Regions from separate parts of the Leucobacter sp. gxy201 genome, predicted to be linked through region 1. Evidence: predicted binding sites of a transcription regulator. Region 1 holds the regulator's gene; each other region holds the start of a gene.
The links. The regulator HrcA, encoded in region 1, represses chaperone genes, less so after heat shock. The targets are predictions, from matches to a motif close to TTNGCACTCGNNNNNNNCGAGTGCNAA.
Positions count from the first base shown of each region.

Region 2: NHL51_RS02565 (Hsp20/alpha crystallin family protein) is a predicted target of HrcA. The motif match lies at 3,763-3,789, and genes of this name have one in related genera.
Region 3: groES (co-chaperone GroES) is a predicted target of HrcA. The motif match lies at 4,565-4,591, and genes of this name have one in related genera.

Region 1 covers NZ_JAMXWS010000006.1:128,973-135,244, reverse strand. Annotated here, with positions in the region: gene dnaJ (molecular chaperone DnaJ) at 1-955, opposite strand, end outside; gene hrcA (heat-inducible transcriptional repressor HrcA) at 1,015-2,067, opposite strand; gene hemW (radical SAM family heme chaperone HemW) at 2,278-3,522, opposite strand; gene NHL51_RS11245 (DUF1990 family protein) at 3,524-4,327, opposite strand; gene lepA (translation elongation factor 4) at 4,324-6,177, opposite strand.
Region 2 covers NZ_JAMXWS010000001.1:562,757-569,028, forward strand. Annotated here, with positions in the region: gene NHL51_RS02545 (NAD(P)-binding domain-containing protein) at 1-728, shown strand, start outside; gene NHL51_RS02550 (exonuclease domain-containing protein) at 866-2,173, shown strand; gene NHL51_RS02555 (plasmid mobilization protein) at 2,372-2,608, shown strand; gene NHL51_RS02560 (SixA phosphatase family protein) at 2,650-3,138, opposite strand; gene NHL51_RS02565 (Hsp20/alpha crystallin family protein) at 3,246-3,689, opposite strand; gene NHL51_RS02570 (FUSC family protein) at 4,030-5,088, shown strand; gene NHL51_RS02575 (SIMPL domain-containing protein) at 5,152-5,778, shown strand; gene NHL51_RS02580 (YaeQ family protein) at 5,782-6,272, opposite strand, start outside.
Region 3 covers NZ_JAMXWS010000001.1:409,897-416,168, reverse strand. Annotated here, with positions in the region: gene NHL51_RS01910 (SURF1 family cytochrome oxidase biogenesis protein) at 1-279, opposite strand, end outside; gene NHL51_RS01905 (GuaB3 family IMP dehydrogenase-related protein) at 282-1,403, opposite strand; gene guaB (IMP dehydrogenase) at 1,493-2,995, opposite strand; gene rarD (EamA family transporter RarD) at 3,128-4,027, opposite strand; gene groES (co-chaperone GroES) at 4,187-4,483, opposite strand; gene NHL51_RS01885 (DUF4190 domain-containing protein) at 4,738-5,193, shown strand; gene NHL51_RS01880 (THUMP-like domain-containing protein) at 5,212-6,272, shown strand, end outside.

The sequences.
Region 1 (6,272 bases):
GCACCGCGATCTTGAGGTCGCCCCGGTTCGTCGTGCGCAGCCCCTGGATGCCGCGCCCGCGCACCGTGATGATGTCGCCCGATTGCACCCCGGCCTCGATATCGACGGGGATCTCCCCGTCGAGGCCCTCGAGCTTCGACTGCACGCCGAGGATGGCGTCGGTCATCGACACCTGCATGGTGCACAGCAAGTCGTCGCCGTCGCGGCTGAAGATGTCGTGGTGGGTGACGCGGAACTCGATGAAGAGGTCGCCGTTCGGGCCGCCGCCCGGGCCGACCTCGCCGCCGCCGCGCATCTGGAGGCGGGTGCCCGTGTCGATGCCGGAGGGGATGTCGACCGGGATCGTGCGCCGTTCGCGCACGCGGCCCTTGCCGCCGCAGGTGATGCACGGATGCTCGATGACGGTGCCGTAGCCCTGGCAGCTGCCGCAGGGGTGCATCGTCACGACGTTGCCGAACAGCGAGCGCACCTGGCGCTGCACCTGTCCCTGGCCGCCGCAGACGTCGCAGGTGACGGGGTGCGTGCCGGGCTGGCAGCAGCTGCCCTGGCACGTGTCGCACAGCACGGCCGTGTTGACGGTGATGTCGCGCTGCGAGCCGAAGATGACCTCGTCGAGCGCGACGTCGACGCGGATCATGGCGTCGTCGCCGCGTTCGGAGCGGGAGCGCGGGCCTCGCTGGCCCCCGCCGAAGCCGCCCCCGCCGAAGAACGTCTCGAAGATGTCGCCGAAGCCGCCCATGCCGCCGTTCGCGTCGCCGCCGACGTCGTAGCGCTGGCGCTGCTCGGGATCGCTCAGCACGTCGTAGGCGTGGGTGACCGCCTTGAAGCGCTCGGACGCCTCCTCGCTCGGGTTCACGTCGGGGTGCAGCTCGCGCGCGAGGCGGCGGTACGCCTTCTTGATCTCTTCGGGGGTCGCCTCACGAGAGACTCCCAGCGTTTCGTAGTGATCGGCCACGTTCTCGCTCCTCAGCAGATGGTGTCGTGTTCAAGCGGCGCGCTGCCCGCGCGCCGAGGTCAATGGTCTTCGTCGAGCAGACGGTTCAGGTATCGTGCGACCGCGCGCACCGCGGCCATGTTCCCCGCGTAGTCCATGCGCAGCGGGCCGAGCACTCCGAGCCGCGACGACGATGCGCCGTCGCTCTCGTAGCTCGACGCGATCACGGAGGTCGCCTGCAGCCCGTACGGGGCGTTCTCGCGGCCGATCGAGGCCGAGACCTCGCGCTCGTCCTGCACGAGCTCGCCGAAGAGCCGCAGCAGGGTGACCTGCTCTTCGATCGCCTCGAGCACGGTGTGCAGGGATCCCGAGAACTCCTCGGGCCGGGAGAGGTTCGCGGCGCCCGAGATGACGATCTTCTCGCTCCGGTTCGCCTGCAGCTGCGCGCTCACGAGCTCGAGCAGCAGCCTGACGAGGTCGGTCTCCTGCGGATGCGCCCATTCGGCGATCGTGTCGCCGAGCGCGGAGAGCGCTGCGATGCCGGCGTCGACGTCGGCGCCGACGATGGCGTCGGCCAGCCGGTCGCGCAGCCCGTGCACCCAGGTCTCGGTCACGAACGATGCCGGCAGACGGGTCATCTGCTGCTCGACGACGCCGCTGCCGAGGATGAGTACCGAGAGCACCCGGTCCTGGCCGAGGACGACCAGGTCGATGTGCCGGATGGTCGTACGGCGCAGCGAGGGGTACTGCACCACCGCGACCTGGTTCGTGAGCTGCGCGAGCAGCCGCACCGAGCGCACCATGGCATCGTCGAGATCGCTCGATTCGCCGAGGAACCGCGTGATGGCTGCGCGCTGCGCCGTTGTGAGCGGACGGATCTTCGCGAGCGTGTCGACGTACAGCCGATACCCCTTGTCCGTGGGGACGCGCCCCGACGAGGTGTGCGTCTGGGCGATCAGCTCGTCCTCCTCGAGCAGCGCCATGTCGTTGCGGATGGTGGCCGCCGACACGCCGAAGCTGTGCCGGTCGACGATGGCCTTCGACCCGACGGGCTCGCTCGACGCGATGTAGTCGCCCACGATCGCATGCAGCACGGCGAGACTGCGTTCGGAGACGTTGCGTTCACCGCTCATGCGCATCCTCTCCCATCGGTCGGCCCTCTGCGGGGTGAAGTCCTCGGCCGCGCCCGGCCCGTCGCACTCGGGTGCATTTGGCACTCGCCATGACTGAGTGCCAGTCTAACGCACGAGGAGTTCGCGGCCGATCCCGGCGGTCGGCGTTCGCGCTCCGCTGATTCCGCGGGGAACCGTCGGTGCCGAACCCGCTACGCGGCCCGCCCGCGATCAACCCGCGAGCAGGCGGTGCACGACGGTATCGGCGAGCAGCCGACCGCGCAGCGTCGGAACGATCCTCCCGCCCGCGGTGCCGTCGGCGGCGATCGCGGCGCGACCGTCGATGAGACCCTCGGCGATGAGCCCCGGCACGGCCCGCCGCTCGTCGGCATCGAGCACCGCGATCGGCAGGCCGTCGGCGATGCGGGTCTCGAGGAGGATGCGCTCCTCGCGCCGGGCCTCGTCGCTCAGCACCTCTCGGGCGTGCGCGGGCGAGACGCCGGCGTGCATGCGCTGCGCGTACGCCGCCGGATGCTTCACGTTCCACCACCGGGTGCCGCCGACGTGGCTGTGCGAACCGGGGCCGGCGGCCCACCAGTCCTCGCCCGTCCAGTACGAGAGGTTGTGCCGAGACCGGGTCTCGGGGCTGCGCGACCAGTTGCTGATCTCGTACCACGAGAACCCGGCGGCGGCGAAGCGCCCGTCGGCCAGCTCGTACATCTCCGCGTGCAGATCGTCGTCGGGTTCGGGCACCTCGCCGCGGCGGATCTGGGCCGCGAGCTTCGTGCCGCGCTCGACGATCAGCGCGTAGGCGGAGATGTGGTCGGGCTCGGTCGCGAGGGCCGCATCGATCGACCGTTGCCAATCGGCGAGGCTCTCCCCCGGCGTACCGTAGATGAGATCGACGCTCACCTGCAGCCCGGCCGCTTTCGCCCAGCTCGTCACGAGCGGGATGCGCTCGGGCGTGTGCGTGCGGTCGAGCGTGGCGAGCACGTGTGGCACCGCGGACTGCATGCCGAAGCTCACCCGCGTGAAACCGGCGTCGGCGAGGGCCGCGAGGTACTCCGCGTCGACGGAGTCGGGGTTGGCCTCGGTGGTCACTTCGGCGCCCGGTGCGAGCCCCCACTCGTCGCGGATGCCCGCGAGCATGGAGACGAGGTCGGTCGCCGGGAGGAGCGTCGGCGTTCCGCCGCCGAAGAAGACGGTGCTGACGGGGCGCTCGACCACGCCGGAACGGCGCAGCACGTCGGCGCCGAACGCGAGCTCGCCGCGCACTTCGCCCGCGTAGTCGTCGCGGCTCGTGCCGGCGAGCTCGGTCGCGGTGTAGGTGTTGAAGTCGCAGTACCCGCACCGTACGCGGCAGTAGGGCACGTGCACGTAGACCCCGAACGCGCGTTCGGCCGAACCGACGGCGGCGCTCGCGGGGAGCAGACCGGTCTCGGGAGCCGGGTCGCCCTCGGGCAGAGCCGACGGCACGCTACTCGCCCGTCGCGCTCTCGTGCGAATCGGCGGGCTCCGCGGCGGCCTCCGAATGATCCGACGTCTCCGCGGGCTGCGCAGTCGCCTCGGGCTCCGCGGCGGCCTCCGCTCGCGCCGTGCCCGTCGAGGCGCCCGCGGTCGCGGTCGCGGCGGCGCCCGGCGCCAGCGCGCCGATCTGCAGTTTGACGGCGTCGATGGCCGCGCGCAGGTCGGCGCGCGCCTTGAGGCCCAGCAGGCCGTTCTTGGCCGGGGTCAGGAAGCCGCGGGCCACGGCCCAGACGGTGTCGTCGTCGCGGCGCTCCACGACGAAGCGCTGCTCGCCGATCGCGCCGAGCTCATCGCCGGTGCCCCAGGCGAATCCGACGCGGCGCTCCTCGTCGACGGTGTAGACGATGAGCACGCGCCGCGCTATCCCGCCCTGCAGCGCGATATCCGCGCTCGTACCCGCATTCAGATAGGGCTCGCCGTCGGGCCCGAAGGTGTCCTCGCGGGGCGCGGCCGCCTGCGCGACGCCGTGCTCGTCGAACTCGACGCCTTCGTACTCGTCATCGGGTCCGCGCTCGACGACCTCGACCGTCATGCCGGCGCCGCGCTGCGCGCCCCAGGTCATGAGCAGGCTCGACGCCGAGAGAAAGCGCTCCTCGCCGCTGCCGAGCCGCTGCTCCTCCTCGTAGGGCGTGCTGCCCTCGGGCGGGAAGCGGAGCAGATCGGGGTCGCGGGTCGCGCCGATCGAAGCGTACGCGGCCGGCATGCCGACATGACTGCTGCGCCGCCCGCCGTGGTCCCGGTTCGAGCTCGTCATTTCTTCGACCCCTCCTTGCCCTCCACATCTCCGGACAGCGCGGCGATGAACGCCTCCTGGGGCACCTCGACGCGGCCGACCATCTTCATGCGCTTCTTGCCCTCCTTCTGCTTCTCGAGCAGCTTGCGCTTGCGGCTGATATCGCCGCCGTAGCACTTGGCGAGCACATCCTTGCGGATGGCGCGGATGTTCTCTCGCGCGATGATGCGCGAGCCGATCGCGGCCTGGATCGGCACCTCGAACTGCTGCCTCGGGATCAGCTTGCGCAGGCGCTCGGTCATCATGGTGCCGTAGTGGTACGCGTTGTCCTTGTGGACGATCGCGCTGAACGCATCGACCTTGTCGCCCTGCAGCAGGATGTCGACCTTGACGAGATCGGCCTCCTGCTCGCCCATCGGCTCGTAGTCGAGCGAGGCGTAGCCCTGCGTGCGGCTCTTCAGGTGGTCGAAGAAGTCGAAGACGATCTCGCCGAGCGGCACGGCGTAGCGCAGCTCGACCCGCTCGCCCAGGTACTCCATGCCGAGCAGGCTGCCGCGGCGGCTCTGGCAGAGCTCCATGATCGTGCCGACGTAGTCCTTCGGGGCGAGGATCGCGACGCGCACCATCGGCTCGCGCACCGAGGCGATCTTGCCTTCGGGGTACTCGGACGGGTTCGTCACCGTCACCTCGGTGCCGTCCTCCGCAGTCACCTCGTAGACGACGCTCGGAGCGGTCGCGATGAGGTCGAGGTCGAACTCGCGGCGCAGGCGCTCGGAGATGATCTCGAGGTGCAGGAGGCCGAGGAAGCCGCAGCGGAAGCCGAAGCCGAGCGCCACGGAGGTCTCGGGCTCGTACTGCAGGGCCGCGTCTTCGAGCTTCAGCTTGTCGAGGGCCTCGCGCAGCACCGGGTAGTCGCTGCCGTCGATCGGGTAGAGGCCCGAGAAGACCATGGGCTTGGGGTCGGTATAGCCGGGCAGCGCTTCGTCGGCGCCGTGGATCTTCGACGTGATCGTGTCGCCGACCTTCGACTGGCGCACATCCTTGACGCCGGTGATGAGGTATCCCACCTCGCCGACCGCGAGCCCCCGGGTCGCGCGCGGTTCGGGCGACGACACGCCGATCTCGAGCGCTTCGTGATCGCTGCCGGTCGACATCATCTGGATCTTCTCGCGCGGAGCGAGCTTGCCGTCGACCATGCGCACATAGGTGACGACGCCCCGATAGGGGTCGTAGACCGAATCGAAGATCATGGCGCGCGCCGGGGCCTCGGCGTCGCCGACCGGTGCGGGGATGCGCTCCACGACCCGGTCGAGCAGGGCCTCGACGCCCATGCCGGTCTTGCCCGACACCGCGAGGATGTCGGCCGGGTCGCCGCCGATGAGGTCCGAGATCTCGCGCGCCACGCGCTCGGGGTCCGCCGCCGGCAGGTCGATCTTGTTGAGCACGGGGATGATCTCGAGATCGTGCTCCATCGCGAGGTAGAGGTTCGCGAGCGTCTGGGCCTCCATGCCCTGGGCCGCATCGACGAGCAGAATGGCGCCTTCGCAGGCCGCCAGGGATCGGCTGACCTCGTAGCTGAAGTCGACGTGGCCCGGCGTATCGATCATGTTGAGGGCGTACTCGACCCCGTCGGCCTGCCAGTGCATGCGCACGGCCTGCGACTTGATCGTGATGCCGCGCTCGCGCTCGATGTCCATGCGGTCGAGGTACTGGGCGCGCATCTCGCGCTCGGGCACCGTGCCGGTGATCTGGAGCATGCGGTCGGCAAGCGTCGACTTGCCGTGATCGATGTGCGCGATGATGCAGAAGTTGCGGATCTTCGCGGGGTCGGTCGACGCCGGCACGGGAGGGTTCACACTACGAGGAGACATCGCCTGCCATTATCGCATGATCCGGCCGTGCGACCGGCCAGGCGGGCGCCGTTCGGCGAGGCGCGCCGCGCCGCGAGATTTCGGCCCTCGCTGCC
Region 2 (6,272 bases), on a different contig from region 1:
TCGGCCCGTGGCGCGCGAGCGCGATCATCAACGCGACCGGCACCTGGACGAACCCGCTCATGCCCGAGTATCCCGGCGCCGAGACCTTTCTCGGCCGGCAACTGCACACGCAGCAGTACGTGTCGCTCGACGAATTCGCGGGGCAGCGGGTGGCCGTCGTGGGCGGCGGCATCTCGGCGCTGCAACTGCTCGAGGAGATCTCGCGGGTCGCGACGGTCGCCTGGTACACCCGGCGCGAGCCCGTGTTCCGCGACGGCGACTTCAGCCCCGAGGTCGAGGGGCGCGAGACCATCGAGAAGGTGACTGCCGATGCCGAGGCCGGCAACCCGCCGCGCAGCGTCGTGTCGTACACCGAGCTCGCGTGGACGCCGTACGCGCGAGCGGCGAGGGATCGCGGTGCGCTCGTACGCCGCCCCATGTTCACCGCGATCGAGCCGCACGGCGTGCGCGAGGCCGACGGCTCGTTCACCTCGGTCGACGCGATCCTGTGGGCGACCGGGTTCAGGCCCGCGCTGTCGCACCTCGACCCGCTGCACCTGTGCAATGAGCGCGGCGGCATCGAAGTGCGGGGCACGCAGGTCGCGGCCGATCGGCGCGTGCACCTCATCGGCTACGGGCCGTCACAGTCGACCGTCGGCGCGAACCGGGCCGGGCGCGATGCCGTTGCCGCGCTCGAGAGGTGGCTGCCGGCCCTTCATTCCGCTTTGGCTGGCATGAGTTCTTCCTGACCCATAGGCGCACGTGCCTGCGAGCTGTTCTGAGTACCGGCGGCAGCCCCGAACGTTTGCATAAGCAATGCAATGAGTACGAATCATAAACACTGGTATCTTGCTCAGCATAGGCACTTTCAGAGGAGGGCTGACTCTTGTCGCGCGGCTTTGTAATTCTTGATTTCGAGACCACGGGCTTGGCACCAAAACGCGGTGATCGAGTCGTGGAAGTCGGTGCCGTGTATATGAGCCCATCTCTGCAGCTCAATGACGGGCTTGAAACCATTGTCAACCCCCAGAGAGATGTCGGGCCGACGAGTGTTCATGGGTTGAGTGCGCGAGATGTCTTCGATGCACCTACGTTTGACCAAGTGGCTCCGTCGCTTCTGAAAATGCTCGAGGGGCGAGTCATCGTCGGCCATAACGTCTCGTTTGATTTGCGGTTCCTTGCCGCTGAGCTCGAACGTGAAGGGTTCGATGTGCCCGAGTTCGTAGCGATTGATACCGTTCAGGCAGCGAAGGGCCTGCTCAAATCGAACCCGCCGCGGTCCTACAAGCTGGGCGATGTGGCAGCGCACCTCGGAATCAACGCGGCGGAGGTTTTCAAGTTTGTCGGGCTCGAGGAGCGACCTGAACATAGCGCGTTTGGCGATGCCATGGTTACCTCATTCGTGTTGAGCGCACTCATTCAGATGGCGCCAGATTCTGCGTATTGGCGCACGCATTTGGATCAGGCCGAAACCGTGGTGTGGCCTGAGTACGTGCCATGCGACGTGAACGGAAAGCAACGCGGTCAGACTCCCGAGCAGCCCGCGCCGGCTCCTATCTCTGCAGATTCGGCGTCAATGAAGGATGTCCTCCATGCGCTCGGCACCCAGGCTCCGACTCAGCCCGAAACTGAAGAGTATGCGCGGCTGCTCGAGAGTGCGCTTGCTGACCGTGTACTTGATGCGACAGAAGTTGATGCACTCGTGGAAACTGCGCGCTCACTCGGTCTTGACGGAGTGACGCTCGGGTCATTGCACCGGGGACATTTCGAAGATGTGGTGCGAGCAGCGTGGGCTGACGGCGTGTTGACCGCCGACGAAAAGGCTGACATTGAACAGCTGGCGGGGCTGCTAGGGATAGATGGCGATTCTGTGAAGGCGGCACTCCATGGATCCAAGACCAGCAATGCAGGCTTGGCGTCATCACTTACGGGTCCTCAGCTGGCTGAAGCGCTTCCCGCCTCTGCAATCGTTGTGCTCACCGGTGAAATGACCGTAGATCGGGTGACGATCGAGACCGAGATCATTTCCTCCGGTTTCCTGGTGGCCAACAACGTGACAAAGAAGACTGCTCTCGTTATCGCCGCCGATCCGTATACTCAGTCGGGCAAAGCGAAGAAGGCTCACGCTTACGGTATTTCGATTCTTGGAGAGGCTGAAGGCTTGGCGCTGATTCGGCGCAGCGCGGCGCAGTAGACGAGGGCTGGCGAAGTCACTCGATGATTGCTGACAACCATTTGCCCCTGTACTACAGTGCACTACACGTTCAGGTCAGCTGGTCGAATTGCTGGGCTTGTTGGAGTGGCCCTGACCATTCAGATCAGTTGAGGATCAACTGTGTGGCTTGAACAGGCTGGGGTGCCCTGGTGGTATCCGGTAACGTGAGAAGGGCGAATGATGGATGAGAAGCTTCGCAGACTGTTGGAAGAAGAAAGTGTCGAGATCGAGGCGAACCCCGATTCTGTGCGAAATCCGGATAGTCATCCCCGCCGCCCGAATAGACTGCGCGTGCTGCAAGTGCGACTGACTGAGGCCGAGTTTGAGGAGCTGCAGCAGGATGCGGAGTCACACCACCTCCCTGCTTCGACGTACGCGCGGACGGTGCTGCTCGACCGACGTGGCGCGGCGTAGGAGTAAGTGGGGAAGTGATGAACCCGAAGAGGTCGATGCCTTCAGGTGTTCACTGATCCGCCTCTCGGCGAGTCGAACGACCAGCGATCCGGGCTGCGGTCTCCGACGTCGCTCCATGAATCTACGTCCCAGGTGAAGCGGGCGACGGCGCACGTCGGCATATGCGGAATGCCCCCGCCCGAAAGTCGGAACGCGAGCTCCGTGAGACCCGGGTCATGGGCGACGATCATCACCGACGAGTCGCCGGCTGCTGCCGCCTGCTCGAAGAGTTCATCGTCAGAGGCGAGGTAGAGGCTGCCGCGCTGCTCGACCTCGATGCCTAGGGCTTCCCCGAACTGCGCCGCGGTCGTTCGGGCTCTGAGCGCCGTGCTTGAGAGGATGCGTTCCACCTGGGCGCCGGACCTGACGAGGCGCTCGGCCATGGCTGGCGCATCACGCAGACCGCGAGGGTTGAGCGGGCGATCATGGTCGGTGATGCCCGGGTCGCCCCAGTCGGATTTCGCATGACGGGCGAGAATCAGTTCGACCACGGTGCACCTCCTGGTGTGGTGATGCTCATCGTATGACGGGGTCGCGTGAACAGCAATGGGCCCCGGCGAGAGTGCTCCCGCCGAGGCCCATGTGCGTGGACGTTTGTTTACGCCTCCGAGACCACGACCTCGGACGAGTCGACGCCCGCCGGGGCACCGGTCGAGACCTGCACCTTGCGCGGCTTCGCCCGCTCGCTCACCGGGATGGTGACGCTGAGCACACCGTTGTCGTAGTTCGCGGTGATGCGCTCGGTGTCGATGCCCTGGCCCAGGTTGAGCTGGCGCAGGAAGCTGCCCGGGGTGCGTTCGCGGGTGATCCACTTCACGTTCTCGGCCTTCGGCAGCGTGCGCTCGGCGCGGATGGTGAGCAGCTGCCCGTCGATGTCGATGTCCACCGAGCCGGGGTCCATTCCCGGCATGTCGGCCGTCAGCAGATAGTTGTCGCCGTCGCGGTAGAGGTCCATGGGCATGCGGCGCGGGCCTCGGGTCGATCCCTCGAGCAGCGCGTCGGCGAAGCGTTCCATGTCGCGGATCGGGTTGTACGTAGCCATTTTGCATCACCTTTCGACTGTGTTTCGGATTGATCTGAAAACTTGAGCCTAGGTGGCTCAACTTGAGATTAGATTAGCACTCGCGCATGGGGAGTGCTAATGCGTTCGCCGAGGGCAAACGGTGATACCGATCGGCTCCCGTCGCCCTCGTGATCTCGGTGACGGGCATTGTGGCGTGCGCGGTACGGACCGGCAAGGCCCTGTGGCAGGGCGAGGCATCGGCGTAGTTTCTGCGTACGAGCGGGATAGGTGGCAACGGGAGGGGCGCAGCAATGGAGACGGCCGGGGTTCGGGGCGCATGAGGCTATCGCTGCGGCGGCTCGCGCATCGTGCGCGCCCGGTGCACGAGCGCGCGAAGCAGGAAATGCGACGCTTGGCGCGGCGTTCGCGCTGGGTGCTCGCGCTGAAGACCGCGCTCGCCGCCGCGCTCGCGTGGGTGCTGGCTCCGTTCGTGCCGTTCGCCGAATCCGAGTATTCGTACTATGCGCCGCTCGGTGCGCTCGTCAGCGTCTACGCGACGGTGCTCGATTCGGTGCGTGCGGGCGTGCAGGTGCTGATCGGGCTCGCGCTCGGTATCGCGCTCGGCCTCGGGGCGCTCGGGCTCGTTCATGCGGGGGCGCCCTCGTATGCGGCGATCGCCGTCGTTGTGGGCATCGGGGTCGCGCTCGGCGGGCTGAAGGTGCTCGGCGCCGGAGGCGACTGGGTGCCCATCGCGGGAGTGCTCGTGCTGCTGCTGAGCGGGCGCGAGGGCGAAGACTTCTCTGTCTCGTATCTCGTGACCATGGCGTTCGGCGCAGCCCTCGGGCTGGTCGTGCAGTGGGTAGCGGTGCCGCCGCTCTACTTCGCCGAGGCCGATGCCCGTCTGTCGGATCTGAGACGCGCGATCACCGAGGCGCTGCGCGGGACGGAACTGTTCGTGCGCGGCGAGGGAGACGAAGGCAGATTTCGACCCTCCGTCGCGCACCTCCATGTTGCGCGCGATGCGGTGGCTGCCGATCTCGACGAAGCCCGCCGGAGTGGACGGGCCAATCCCCGGGCCCATCGGCATCACGCCCAGCGCGAGTCGCTCGACGAGCGGTTCGCATCGCTCGATCGATGCGAGTTTTATGTGCGCGCACTCTCCGATTTCGTCGGGAGGAGTGCGGAGGGGGACCGTTCGAGGGAGGGCCTCGGTGATGCCCTCGAAGCCTGCCGTGCCGTGGTCGACGCGAAGCCCGGGAGCGATGAACAGCGAGCGGCGCGGGAAGCCGCGCAGTATGCGGTGGACCGTTATGTCCACCTCGCTGCTGAAGCGGTAACCCAGGCGCCGGCCGCATCGGGAGCGGTCCCGTCATCGGCGGTGGCCATTGGCGTGTGCCTCAGGCGCATCCTAGAAACTCAGGACGCAGACGACGCGTGAGGCATGGTGGTGTCGACGCGAACACCGTGTCCGGTCATCGCGGTCCACTGCTACCGTGTTTTCATGACGACGATCCATGCCACGGGCACCGGTGAAGCCCACTTGCTCGCCGAACGCGCCACGATCACCGTGAACATCTCGGTAGCTTCGCGCGACCGGCGCAAGAGCATCGAGATCGCGACGCGCAACCACAACTGGGCGGTGCAGCGGGCGCAGGAGCTGCGTGCGAACGGCGATGCGACCTGGCATGCCGCCGATCCCATCAGTACTTGGAGCTACAAGACCTATGCAGAGGGGAAGAACAACCAGACCGTGATCGAGCACCGCACCGCGAGCCGCGTGCGCGTGAAGCTGTCGAACCTGTCGCTCGTCGGCGCGCTCGTCACCGAGTTCGCCGAAGCCGGGCTGACGGCGAGCGTCGACTGGACCCTGACTGAAGCGACCCGACGGGAGAGCGAGCGCAGCATGTGTAAGGCCGCTGTCGCCGCGGCACGAGCTATCGCCGACGACTACGCCGACGCGCTCGGTCAACGCATCGAGAGCGTCACGAGCATCTCAGACACGGCCGCCGGCCAGCCCGGAGCGGGGCCGATGCTTGCGCGAGCGAGCGGCTCCGCCGGTGCGGCGGAAGTCACCATTCCCGAGATCACGGTCTTCTCGACAGTGAATGGCGTCTACGAGGCCGCGTGATCCTTACGGCAGCTGGTGCGTGCCGACCGCGGAGCTGAGCGATACCCCGTTGAGTTCGAGGAAGAGCGTGCCCTCCGTCACGGAGAGCGACATCTCGTTGCGGCGTTCGAGCGCTCGTGTCGCGTCCTCGATGAAGCGAGGGTCGAAGCTGTGCAGCACGATGTCTTCGGAGCGGTGGATCGTCTTGCCGCTCCACGACGCGAGCACCTTCTCGGGGTCGCGATGCGTGTACGCGGTGGCATAGCCGGCGAGCTTGCTGCCGTGATGCATGCGCGCCGCGTCGGGTGCTCCGACTTCGATCCAACCGGTGATCGCCCCGGTGAGATCGCGCACGATCACCGCCGGCTCATCGGTTGTGGAGACGCCGGCACTGAACTCAATGCCCTCCCGATATTCGAGGCAGTAGGCGAGTAGGCGCGTCATCATGAAAGCGTCGGTCTCCGACGGGTGGCGCGCGACCCGCAGCGAGAAATCCTCGTAGACACCCCGGTCGA
Region 3 (6,272 bases), on a different contig from region 1:
GCCCGCGGTCGTGACGACGGCGCCGGCGGCCGCCTCGGTCACTGCGACCCCGGGCTCAGCGAGCTCTTCGAGGGGGCGCGGCGTCTCGTACTCGACGCTGTCGAAGGCGTCGGTGCGGATCGCGTTGTCGAGCTGCCACCGGCCGAGCCAGGCGAACCCCGCGGCGACCGCCAGCGCGAGTGCGAGCGCGGCGATCCACCGCGGCCGCGTCGCGACGCGCGCGATCGTGGGGTCGCCGAGGTACTCGGGCTTACGGGAAGCGGGCTCGGTACTCGTCACTGTCACCGTTCGGCGTAGACGATGCCGACGCGCTGGAACTCCTTCAGCTCGGAGTACCCGGTCGTCGCCATCGCGCGGCGCAGCGCGCCCACGAGGTTCGCATCGCCGTCTGCGGTGTGGGCCGGGCCGTTGATGACCTCGGCGAGCGGCGCCACCGGCGCGACCTGCAGGCGCTTGCCGCGCGGCAGATCCTCGTGGTGGGCCTCCTGGCCCCAGTGCCAGCCGCGCCCCGGAGCGTCAGACGCCTTGGCGAGCGCCGTGCCGAGCATGACGGCGTCGGCACCGCAGGCGATCGCCTTGATGAGGTCGCCGGAGCTGCCGAGACCGCCGTCGGCGATGACGTGCACGTAGCGGCCGCCCGACTCGTCGAGATAGTCGGAGCGCGCGCCCGCCACATCGGCGATCGCGCTGGCCATCGGTGCGCGGATGCCGAGCGTCGCGCGGGTCGTCGACGATGCGCCGCCGCCGAAACCGACGAGCACGCCCGCAGCGCCCGTGCGCATGAGGTGCAGCGCCGACTGGTAGGTCGCCGCCCCGCCGACGATGACGGGCACGTCGAGCTCGTAGATGAACTGCTTCAGGTTGAGCGGCTCGCGCCCCTCGACCGACACGTGCTCTGCAGAGACGGTGTTGCCGCGGATGACGAACAGATCGACGCCGGCGTTCACCACGGTCTCGGTGAACTGCGCGGTGCGGTGGGGCGAGAGCGCCCCGGCCACCGTGACGCCGGCTTCGCGGATCTCGCCGAGCCGCGCGGTGATGAGCTCGGCGCGGATCGGCGCGGCGTACATCTCGCGCATGCGCTTGACCGCGGCGACTTCATCGGTGATCGTCGAGAGCTCTTCGAGCAGCGCCTCGGGGTTCTCGTGCCGGGTCCACAGGCCTTCGAGGTTCAGCACGCCGAGACCGCCGAGACGGCCGAGCTCGATCGCCGTCGCGGGCGACATCACCGAATCCATCGGGGCGCCGAGCACCGGCAGCCCGAAATGGAACGCGTCGATCGACCAGGAGGTCGATACCAGCTCGGGGTCGCGGGTGCGACGGGTCGGCACGATGCCGATCTCATCGAAGGTGTACACGCGGCGGGCGCGTTTGCCCCGCCCGATCTCGATCTCGTTGCTCACCCTGCCAGTCTATCCGCTCGCTCCTGACAGACGGCGGAAGGGGGCGGAGCAGTTCAAGCCGCTCCGCCCCCTTCCGGGAAGTGCCGTATCTAGCGCCGGTAGTTGGGCGCCTCGACGACCATCTGCACGTCGTGGGGGTGCGATTCCTTGAGCCCGGCGGAGGTGATGCGCACGAACTCGCCGCGCTCCTTGAGCTCGTCGATGGAGCGCGAACCGACGTAGAACATCGACTGGCGCAACCCGCCGACCATCTGGTGCACCACCGTGCCGACCGAGCCGCGGTAGGCGACCTGGCCCTCGATGCCCTCGGCGATGAGCTTCTCATCGCTCGGCACGTCGGCCTGGAAGTAGCGATCCTTCGAGTATGAGGTGCGCTCGCCGCGCGTCTGGAGGGCGCCCAGCGACCCCATGCCGCGGTAGTTCTTGTACTGCTTGCCGCCGAGCAGCACGAGCTCGCCCGGGCTCTCGTCGGTGCCCGCGAGGAGCGACCCCATCATCACCGAGGATGCGCCGGCGACGAGGGCCTTCGCCACGTCGCCCGAGTACTGCAGACCGCCGTCGGCGATCACCGGAACGCCCGCCGGCGTCGCCGCCTTGGCCGCCTCGTAGACCGCGGTCACCTGCGGCACGCCGACGCCGGCGATGACGCGGGTGGTGCAGATCGAGCCGGGGCCGACGCCGACCTTGACCGCGTCGGCCCCGGCCTCGACGAGCGCCTTCGAACCGGCATAGGTCGCGACGTTGCCGCCGATGACGTCGACACGCGCGAATGCGGGGTCGGCCTTGATCTTCGCGATGATCTCGAGCACGCCGCGGCTGTCGCCGTTGGCGGTGTCGACGATGATGACGTCGACGCCCGCGTCGACGAGGGCGCCCGCGCGCTTCCACGCGTCACCGAAGAAGCCGACCGCGGCACCGACGAGCAGGCGCCCCGCATCGTCCTTCGCCGAGTTCGGGTACTCCTCCTCCTTGTCGAAGTCCTTGACCGTGATGAGACCGGTGAGCTTGCCCGCGTCATCGACGAGGGGCAGCTTCTCGATCTTGTGCTTGCTGAAGATCGCCGCGGCGTCGGCGCGCGAGATGCCGGTCGGCGCAGTGATGAGCGGCATGCGCGTCATAGCGTCCTCGACACGCACGTTCGCGCGATCCCTGGGGGCGATGAACCGCATGTCGCGGTTGGTGATGATGCCGAGCAGCGTGCCGTTCTGGTCGACGACGGGCAGACCCGATACGCGGTACTCGCCGCAGAGCGCGTCGACCTCGGCGACCGTCGCGTCGATCGTGGTGGTGACGGGGTTCGTGATCATGCCCGCTTCGCTGCGCTTGACCCGGTCGACCATCTCGGCCTGATCCTGGATCGACAGGTTGCGGTGCAGGATGCCCATGCCGCCCTGGCGCGCGAGCGCAACGGCCATGCGGGTCTCGGTCACGGTGTCCATCGCCGCCGAGATGAGCGGGATGCCGAGGCGGATGCGTTTGGTGAGCTGGGTCGACGTATCCGCCTCGCTCGGAATGACGTCCGTGTGCGCGGGGAGCAGCAGCACGTCATCATAAGTCAGACCGGTGAACGCGAAGGGGTCACGCTGTTCCATAAAACCTCATCTATGTTGTGGCTGGGCCTGGGGGCGCGGGGTCGACTGATGCGGGCGGCCGCCGTACCACTATTCAGTGTAAGGGATCGCGGCGGGTGCGGCCTCGGAACGGCTGCGCCTCGGGCGAACGCCCTATTCCCGGAAGACCGCGGCCTGCCGCCGCCCCGTTCTGACCATGTCGAACACGAGGATCGCGAGCGCGCACCAGACGCCGAGGAAGCCGGCCCAGCGCCCGAAGGTCATCTCCTCGTGCAGCACGAAGTAGCCGTAGAGGAAGTTGATGATCGGGGTGAGGAACTGGATGAAGCCGAGCGTCGACAGGGGCAGCCGCCTGGCGGCCTCGCCGAAGAGCACGAGCGGGATCGCGGTCATCACGCCGCTCAGCATCAGCAGCACCGTGATGCCGGTGCCGTGCGAGAGGCCGGTGAGCCCCGCGAAGACGCCGACCAGCACGAGCTGGACGACTGCGATCGGCGCGGAGGCGAGGGTCTCGATCATGAGGCCGGTGATGCCGTCGACCTCGCCCGTGCGTTTGCGCAGCAGCCCGTACATGCCGAACGAGAACGCGAGGCCGAGCGCGATCCAGGGGAACGAGCCGTAGGCGATCGCCGAGACGAGCACGCTCACCGCCGCGATCGCGACCGCGGTCCACTGCAGGCGGCTGAGGCGCTCCTTCAGGAAGATGACGCCGAGCACGATCGTGAAGAGCGGGTTGATGAAGTAGCCGAGCGCGGTCTCGATGACGTGGCCGGTGATGACGCCGATGATGAAGATCTGCCAGTTGGCGTAGAGCATGAGCGAAGACAGCGCGAACCAGCCGAACTGCTTCGGGGTGCGCAGGATCGCCCGGACGAGGCGCCATCTGCGCAGCACGGTCACCGCGACGATGCAGACGGCGAAGGTGGTGGCGACCCGCCACGGCACCACCTCGAGCGGGTTCACGACCGCGATGAGGGTGAAGTAGAAGGGGAAGGCGCCCCAGAAGGCGTACGCCCCGATGCCGAAGGCCAGGCCGGTGCGTGTGCTGCTCATCCGCACCAGTCTAGGGCGCGGGCGGGGATGGATCGCGCACCGGGAACGCTTCCGCGAACCCGCCTGCGAACGCGCAGGAGCCCGCCGGGATGATCCCGACGGGCTCCTGCTGATGCCCGGGCGCGGTGCGCGCCCTCAGGGCGAGTGCTCGGTGAGCGCTCAGCGCTCGATGACCGCGAGGATGTCGCGGCTCGAGAGCACGAGGTAGTCCTGGCCGCCGGCCTTGACCTCGGTGCCGCCGAACTTCGAGTAGATCACGATGTCGCCGACGGCAACGTCGACGGGGATGCGGGTGCCGCTGTCCGAGACGCGGCCGGGGCCGACTGCGACGACCTCGCCCTCCTGGGGCTTCTCCTTCGCACTGTCCGGGATCACGAGACCCGAAGCGGTGGTCTGCTCCGCCTCGACCTGCTTGATGACGATACGATCTTCGAGCGGCTTGATGGCTACCGACACGGTTGACCTCTTTCTGATGACAAGGTGACTCTCGCGCCCCACCACTTCGGTCGGGCTCTGCAGCAAAGTCTATGGCCGTCGCTGGCACTCTCGCAAGGTGAGTGCCAATGATTCGGCCGGGGATCGCGCTCAGCGAACGGCCGCCGCCGCCCTGCGGCCGCCCGCCTCGAGAACGGCGGCGCGAAACGGCGGTGTGGAATAATCGACGGCGACGCCTGAGCGCGCCTGCTCGGCCGACCGGAATCGAGGAAACCATGACGACCCCCGACACCCCGCAGCCCACGTCCGCACAGCCCACGGTCCCGCTGCCCGACATGCAGCTCCCCTCGGCGCAGTTCCCCGAGGCCGTCGTCGCGGGCTCGGAACCCGCCCCCTACGTCGCCCCGCTCCCCGCGCCGCCCGCCACCGCTCCTGCCGGCGCCACGACGCTCGCCGCGACCAATGCCTTCGCGCTCGTCTCCATCGTGCTCGCCTTCCTGTCGCCGATCGCCGCGATCGTCTTCGGGCACATGGCCCTCAGCCAGATCAAGCGCAACGGCGACGCCGGCCGCGGCCTCGCCCTCACCGGCACCATCATCGGCTACGCCTCGCTCGCCATGGTCGCGCTGTTCTTCATCTTCTACATCGGCTTCATCTTCATCATGCTCGGCACGATGGGCGCCGCCATCTCGGGCATGGAAGGCGCCTGGGACGATTCCTACGCATACTGACCCGCCCCGCACCCGAGCATGACGCGCGCAGACGGCCCCGACGGGCCGCCCGGCTGGCGGGCCCTGCTCGCCCCGGACGGCGCGGAACGCCTCCGGGGCGTCGAGGCCGAGATCGCGGGCGGCAGCGACCCCTCCGCCGTCGGCGCCGCACTGCGGCGCGCGGGAGCAGAACCCGACGAGGTCTCGGCACTGCTCACGCAGGCCGACCTGCGGCGCCGCGCGCGGGCGAAGTTCGGCGCACTCGCCTCGCGGCTGCTCTTCACGCCCGCGGGGCTCGAACAGGCGACCCGCGCGCCGATCGCGGCGCTGCATGCGGCTCGCTTCGCGCGCGCGGGTTGCGCATCGGTCGCCGACCTGGGCTGCGGCATCGGAGCCGAGTCGCTCGCGATCGCAGGCGCGGGTCTCACTCCCGCCCCGGTCGAGCTCGACCCGTTCACGGCACGACTGGCGGCGCACAACCTGCGGGCGGTCGGCTGCGACGCCGAGGTGCGGGTGGGCGACGCGGAGGCGCTGCCGCTCGCGCACGGCGTCGACGGCGCCTTCCTCGACCCCGCCCGACGCACGGCCGGGCATCGGGATACGAGACGCCTCGCTTCGCACGGGGACTACTCCCCCTCGCTCGGCTTCGCCTTCTCGCACGGCGACCGGATGCCGACCGGGGTGAAGCTCGGCCCGGGGCTCGACCGCGACCTCATCCCCGAGAACGCCGAGGCGCAGTGGGTGTCGAGCGACGGGCAGCTCGTCGAGATGGGGCTGTGGTTCGGCGCCGCCGCGCGACCCGGCATCGGTCGCGCGGCGCTCGTGCACCGCTCGGGCCGCGATGGCGATGACCACGTGCACGAGCTCACCGCTTCGGCCGACACTCCCGATGCCGAGGCGCGCGGCCTCGGCGAGTTCCTCTACGAGCCCGACGGCGCCGTCATCCGCGCGCGCCTCATCGGGCTGCTCGCCGAGCAGCTGGGGGCGGGCATGGTCAGCGCGCGCATCGCCTATCTCACGGGCGACGAGCTCGTCCCGACGCCGTTCGCCGCCGCCTTTCGCGTGCTCGAGCGGCTGCCGGCGAAGGAGAAGCAGCTGCG